2 linked regions of the Endozoicomonas sp. GU-1 genome follow. The protein of the gene in region 1 interacts with the protein of each later gene in a pairwise test. Links are inferred from orthologs where the notes say so. Each region holds a gene or a part of one and is shown in the gene's direction. Other genes may lie near its edges.

Region 1 (3,319 bases):
GTCGTTACGATCGAGTATACGTTGCTTGCCGGTGTGAATGATCAACCTGAACAGGTACAGCAGCTGATTGCTTTGCTGAAAGATCTGCCCTGTAAGATAAACCTTATTCCGTTCAATCCATTTCCTCATTCAGGGTATGAAAGACCCAGCAATAATGCAGTGAGACGGTTTCAGGAGAGTTTGCAGCTGGCTGGTTTTAATGTCACCGTAAGAAAGACAAGAGGTGATGATATTGACGCTGCCTGCGGTCAGTTAGTGGGCAATGTAATGGATAAGACCCGGCGCAGTGAGCGCTACATAGCAGCCAGACAGGTATAAGCTGTCCGGGATGCATCTGTTATCCGACAGGCTCCCGGAGGTTGCTACTCTCAACGGCGTCCCGGATATATTTATAAATTGCAAATGTGGGGATCAGCATGGGAGTCAAATTGAGGCCCATTGCACTACTGTTTTCTGTATCTCTGGCACTGACAGGCTGTGTCACCACGGACAGTCGGCCTGTTAACGAGAACAGGGCAGTGGTGGACTATATGAATCTGGCCAGGGGTTATCTTCAGGAAGGTTACTCGGAAAAAGCGGTAAGGCCGCTGGAAAGAGCGCTTGAGATCGAGCCCTATTCGGCCAGTGTCCATGGCATGCTGGGTATGGCTTATCAGCGTCAGGGGGAGGATCAGCTGGCCGAGCAGGCGTTCAATAAGGCGCTGGCCATTGACCCTGATGCCGCGGACATACGCAATAACTTTGGTGCTTTCCTGTTCTCCAGAAACCGGCTTCAGGACGCTTATCGTCAGTTTCAACTGGCTTCCGGGGATGTTGCTTATTCCCAGCGCAGTCGAACCTTTGAAAACCTCGGGATTGTTGCTTTGCGGATGGGCCGGTCTTCCCTGGCGGTTGATCACTTTACCCGGGCTCTTCGTCTGAACAGTAACTTGCCAAGGGCCAATCTGGAGCTTGCCGCTATCTACAAAGAGCAGGGCAATCTCTATACAGGGTGGCAGCACTACCAGGCCTTTGCCGGGTCGGCTGAGCAGAGTCCTCGCAGCTTGCTACTGGGTATTGAGCTGGCAAGGGCAAACCGGGCTCAGGATAAAGCGGCAGGTTATGCTTTGAAGCTGGAAAGGTTGTATCCCGGCTCTGTGGAGCTGAAGCATTATCGGAGTCGATTGGGTCATGAGTGAACAGGATACTCAGCAGGAAGAAGCTATTCAGACGTTTGCTCCCGGTGCTGTGCTTGCCCGGGCCCGTGACAGTCAGGGGCTATCTATCCTTGAAGTGGCTGAAAGCCTGAAAATTACCGAAAGTTATGTTAAGGCCATTGAGGAGAGCACGTTTGATATCCTGCCGCAGGCGGCATTTGTCCGTGGCTATATTCGTAATTATGCGAAACTGGTGGGGCTTAATGGCGAAGATCTGGTTAGGGACTTTGACCATTTTATGGGGGTCGATGGGCTGGAATCTCCGCGTTTACAGGGTTCTAAGAAGTTGAAGCCGCTGCGAGCTCACAGTGCACCTTCTCCAGTGTATGCGCTTGCGCTTTTGCTGCTTGTGTCGCTGGGAGGGTTTGGTTATTACCTTTGGAATAGCTTGCTGGGTATCGAACCAGTGGTCGAGGTGGCCATTATTGAAGACGTATCTGAGGATGTGTCTGAGCCTCTGGTGACTGATGCCAGTGTTGTCTCTGTCCCCTCTGTTGCGGAAATTAGTGAGAGCGTGGAGGAAGAGGCTGTTCCAGCTGATGACACCACAATTTTAAAAGAAGACCCAAGTCTGGAAGATGAACCTGTTCTGGAAGAGGTTGTGTCAGAGGGACTTCCAATTGCCATGGCCGGTTCTGAGGTTGTTGATACGATAGATGAGTCCAGTTCACCGATTGTTGATCTGATTCAGCCTCTTGTTATTAATTTCTCAGAAGATTGCTGGGTTGAAATCAAGGATGCCACCGGTGAAGTGCTGATTTCAACCGTGCAGAGAGCCGGGTCTTCCATTAATCTTGATGTTTTTCCCCCAGTGAATTTGCGGTTCGGTAATACCCCCGGTGTTGACAGTATCCTGCTGGATGGCGAGCCGGTAGCCAAACCCAGCTCGAATACCCGGGTGGCCAGTGTCTTGTTAACAGGCAGTGGTCAGGGGTAAATCAATAAGTAGCTAACCATATGAAATCATATATTTCTGACTCCTTGTTCAGGCACTCTGCTTCGTTACAACTCCGGTCACATAGCTACGGCTATGCTCCCTCCGTTGTGCCTCGCATAGCACCTGCCCAAGTAGCCAGAAATATATGATTCCATATGGCTAGCTACTTAGTCCTTAAAACTATGTCCTTTCAGTGAAGAAACTCCCGGCAGCGATGGGCATTCTTTAATGGGAGGGCTGTGGGATTGTCACACAAAGGCGTTAACGGTTATAGTTGCCTACTTTTTATTGCGAACCGCCAAATCGCCTGTTCCTGACGAACCGGGTGAAGTTATGTGGTGTTTTTGGTAGAGGACATTTGAACTTGGGCAAGCAGCTTCAAGCCATCCGTGGGATGAATGATATTCTTCCCGAACAGACCCCTGTCTGGCAGTACCTTGAGCAGCAGGTACGCTCTGTCCTGAGCACTTATGGTTATCAGGAAATCCGGGTTCCGATTGTGGAAAGCTCTGCTCTGTTCAGCCGGGGTATTGGCTCTGGTACGGATATTGTTGAGAAAGAGATGTACACCTTTGAAGATCGCAATGGTGACAAGCTCTCCCTTCGTCCTGAGGCCACTGCCGGGGTTGTTCGCGCAGGTATTCAGCAGGGCCTGTTTTACAACCAGATTCAGCGGTTGTGGACTTCCGGTCCGATGTTCCGCTACGAGCGTCCGCAAAAAGGCCGTTATCGCCAGTTTCACCAGATCAGTGTTGAAGCCTATGGCATGACAGGTCCGGATATTGATGCGGAAATCATCATGATGACGGCACGGTTTTGGCAGAAGCTTGGTCTGACAAAGCATGTCACGCTGGAGCTGAATACTCTGGGTACCATAGAAGCCCGTATCCGTTATCGTGAAGCTCTGGTGACTTATCTCAGGGATTATGAGTCAGAGCTGGATGACGACAGCCGTCGTCGCCTGACCATCAACCCGCTGAGAATTCTTGATAGTAAAGATCAAAACACACAGAAAATTGTTGCCGGTGCCCCCGAGCTGTTTGACTATCTGGATGAAGAGTCACAGGAACACTTTGCGCAGTTAAAGCAGATTCTGGATGAGGCGGGTGTTGCTTATCGCGTGAATCCAAGACTGGTGCGTGGCCTTGATTATTATGGCAGAACCGTTTTTGAATGGGTGACAGAA
Region 2 (3,233 bases), 5.5 Mb from region 1 along the record:
AGGGCTAACGTTTCAGTCACCGTAATAAAGCTGTTGATGTCACCATCGAACTGCCTGATTCGGTCAAGGTAGGTTTGTGTCAACTCGACACTGGATATTTCGCCACTGGCTAATGCCCGGCTCTGTTCTGCAATGGTTTTATCGTACATGGGATTCGTTCGGTTGGAAGACGTATGGTATAGAAGAGGCTCAGCTTCTACCGGACTCAGAGCAGTTATTATGAAAATAATGCCTTTTCGGCGTTTCTACCACGATCACTGCTGCAATATTTTCTGACGTGTCACTCAATAACACGCGGAACCAGAAAGAGGCCTTCTTCAACGGCAGGTGCGCAGCCCTGTAATTGCTCTCGCTGGTTTTCTTCGGTGACCTGGTCAGGGCGCAGGCGCTGGATGGCATCCAGAGGGTGTGCCAGGGGTTCCACGTCCTGTGTATCAACGGCCTGCATGCTATCGACCAGTTCCAGTATGCTGCTGATGGTGGCAGCGGTTACTTCCACTGCATCGTCGTCAATGGACAGACGTGCAAGTTTTGCAACCTTTTTGACTCCAGAGGCGTCGATGGCCATTGGTAATGGTTCTCCATAAATGAATAACAAGCAAATAAATAAGAAGCTAATGTATGGGCTGCCCACCTATTTCTCAAGGATTTATCGGGTGATCTATGGGATGATTACCGGAAACATCTCTGCGGGAATGGTAAATGGGGGGCTGATTGGTGTAAAAATAGAGTATTGCAGTTTAACAAAACACACGGACAGTCACCCGGTTTTTCGGTAAATCCCACTATTAAGGCCGCTGTTTGAATGCTTTTCCTGAGATAAATGATTCAGGCACAGTTGCCACAGAGCACAATTGCTGCTTGCCCTCCGGAGGCAGCATTGTTAGAGTTTCTGGAATTACCCAAGCCTTGAATCAAGGTACACCATAACATGCTGAAAAGGTTACGTGGCCTGTTTTCCAGCGATCTCTCGATTGATCTTGGAACAGCCAACACACTGGTCTATGTCCGCGAAAAGGGCATAGTGTTAAATGAACCCTCTGTGGTTGCTATCCGCAATCTCGGTACTCAGAAAAGCGTAGTGGCTGTTGGTGCCGATGCCAAGCGGATGCTGGGGCGAACCCCCGGCAACATTACCGCTATACGTCCAATGAAGGATGGCGTGATAGCGGACTTTGATGTCTGCGAGCGTATGCTCCAGCACTTTATTAACAAAGTGCATGAGAACAGTTTTATTCAGCCCAGCCCTCGTGTGCTGGTCTGTGTGCCCTGCAAATCAACCAAAGTTGAAAAACGGGCGATCCGTGAATCGGTACTGGGCGCGGGTGCCCGGGAAGTGTATTTGATCGAAGAGCCGATGGCGGCCGCTATTGGTGCCGGACTTCCGGTTGAAGAAGCCAGTGGCTCCATGGTTGTGGATATCGGTGGTGGTACCACGGAGATTGCCATTATCTCCCTTAGCGGTGTCGTCTACTCTGAATCTGTGCGCATTGGTGGTGACCGTTTTGATGACGCGATTGTGACGTATGTCCGCCGCAACTACGGCAGCCTGATTGGTGATGCTACTGCTGAGCGTATCAAGCAGGAAATTGCCATCGCCTATCCAAGTGATGAACTGCTGGAAATTGATGTGCGCGGGCGTAACCTGGCGGAAGGTATTCCCCGGAGCTTTACCCTGAACAGTGGCGAAATTCTGGAAGCGCTGCAGGAATCGCTGACGGCGATTGTTCAGGCCGTGAAAAGTGCCCTGGAACAATCACCGCCGGAACTGGCTTCGGATATTGCCGAGCGTGGCCTGGTGCTGACCGGTGGGGGTGCATTGCTGCGGGATCTGGATAAACTGATCAGTGAAGAAACCGGCCTGCCGGTTCTGGTCGCTGAAGATCCGCTCACCTGTGTGGCCCGTGGCGGCGGCAGGGCGATCGAGATGATGGATAAGCACCGTATGGATCTGTTATCCACCGATTAACGGCTCTGTTAATCAAACACCTGTTTTGCAAAATGATCAGCAATATTTCTTCCCGAGGTATTGCTGATTTGCTATTTTGGTCTGCCACTAGGAGGCTGTCCGAGAATAGACTGCCCTACTGCGGTGGCAGTAAATTGGTCTAAAAATTCCTGCTTCTTCGTCAAATAGCCCCGCTATTCTCCTCAGAAGCAGAAATTTTTATCCTCAATTTCTCGCAATCCTCGCTACGGACGCTTAAGTCCGACAGGCTCCTGGGCAAAGTTAGCAGTTCTCTTCAGGTGGTCAGTGTTATTTCGGTAATCGCGGCTTTTCCGGGAAGTGTTGAACTCATCACCTTTAATAGCTGATCACTGAAAATTGTCAGCCAGACATGGGTGTCGATAGGACGGTGCTTCAGGTTTTTGATATGGCATTTTCAAGGCAATTAATTTGAGGCCTGGTAATACCAATTCCGCCTTCTAAATATGAGATCGAGCAAGTCATTTTGGACAGCTGGGCAAGGCGGAATGACGAGTAATAGCAGGGCTATTGCGAGGAATTCCAACGAAGATCCAGCTGTTCAAAATGGCTGCGCAGTTCATATTTAGAAGGTGGAATTGGTATAAGGAGCAGGTTATTAAACCGATTTTCAGTCAACGCCAGTCACTGGTCACGCGCTTTGTTTTGCTGATCATCCTGTCATTGGCGATTTTGTATTTTGATCATAGCTATCGCGCCCTGTCACAGGTTCGCCAGTGGCTGACTGTTGCTGCTACGCCTGTCCTGTTTCTTGCTGATCTGCCCGGGCGTATCTGGGGAACCGCTTCACAGGTGGTGATGTCGCACAACGACTTGCTTCAGGAAAACGCCCGTCTCAAGGCACGAAACCTGATTCTTGAACAGAAGGTTCAGAAGCTTGCTTCATTAACCGCCCAGAATATCCGTCTGCGGGAGTTGCTGAACTCTTCTGAACTGGTGGATGAGCAGGTATTGGTTGCCGAGGTGGTTGGCGTTGACCCTGATCCTTTCCGGCACCGGGTGATCATTAACAAGGGAGCCATTGACAAGGTTTACGAAGGGCAGGCCATTCTCGATGCTCATGGCGTGATGGGGCAGGTCATTGAAGTCAGCCCGGTCAGCAGTCGGGTGTTGATGCTGACCGATGTGGCGGCCCGCATTCCTGTGCAAAATCACCGAACCAAATATCGAGCTATTGCTACGGGGACCGGTCGTACGGATCGCCTTGAATTGCAGCATATCCCGGTGACTGAAGATTTTCAGGAGG

Evidence for each region.
Region 2: the proteins of O3276_RS00420 (region 1) and O3276_RS23260 interact in binary tests that used the Escherichia coli proteins (3 or more experiments, as listed by UniProt). The link is inferred for Endozoicomonas sp. GU-1 from one-to-one orthologs.

What each region holds. Positions count from the first base shown.
Region 1 is NZ_CP114771.1:72,656-75,974, forward strand. What follows is about bases 155-3,151. They hold O3276_RS00420 (RodZ domain-containing protein), read left to right. Parts: upstream 155-1,170; coding sequence 1,171-2,133; downstream 2,134-3,151. Other genes in these bases: rlmN (dual-specificity RNA methyltransferase RlmN), read left to right, coding at 155-318; pilW (type IV pilus biogenesis/stability protein PilW), read left to right, coding at 417-1,178; hisS (histidine--tRNA ligase), read left to right, coding at 2,498-3,151. In the rest of the region: more of rlmN, read left to right, coding at 1-154; more of hisS, read left to right, coding at 3,152-3,319.
Region 2 is NZ_CP114771.1:5,529,083-5,532,315, forward strand. What follows is about bases 40-2,950. They hold O3276_RS23260 (rod shape-determining protein), read left to right. Parts: upstream 40-931; coding sequence 932-1,969; downstream 1,970-2,950. Other genes in these bases: gatC (Asp-tRNA(Asn)/Glu-tRNA(Gln) amidotransferase subunit GatC), read right to left, coding at 281-568; mreC (rod shape-determining protein MreC), read left to right, coding at 2,534-2,950. In the rest of the region: more of mreC, read left to right, coding at 2,951-3,233. UniProt on the Escherichia coli protein: Forms membrane-associated dynamic filaments that are essential for cell shape determination. Acts by regulating cell wall synthesis and cell elongation, and thus cell shape.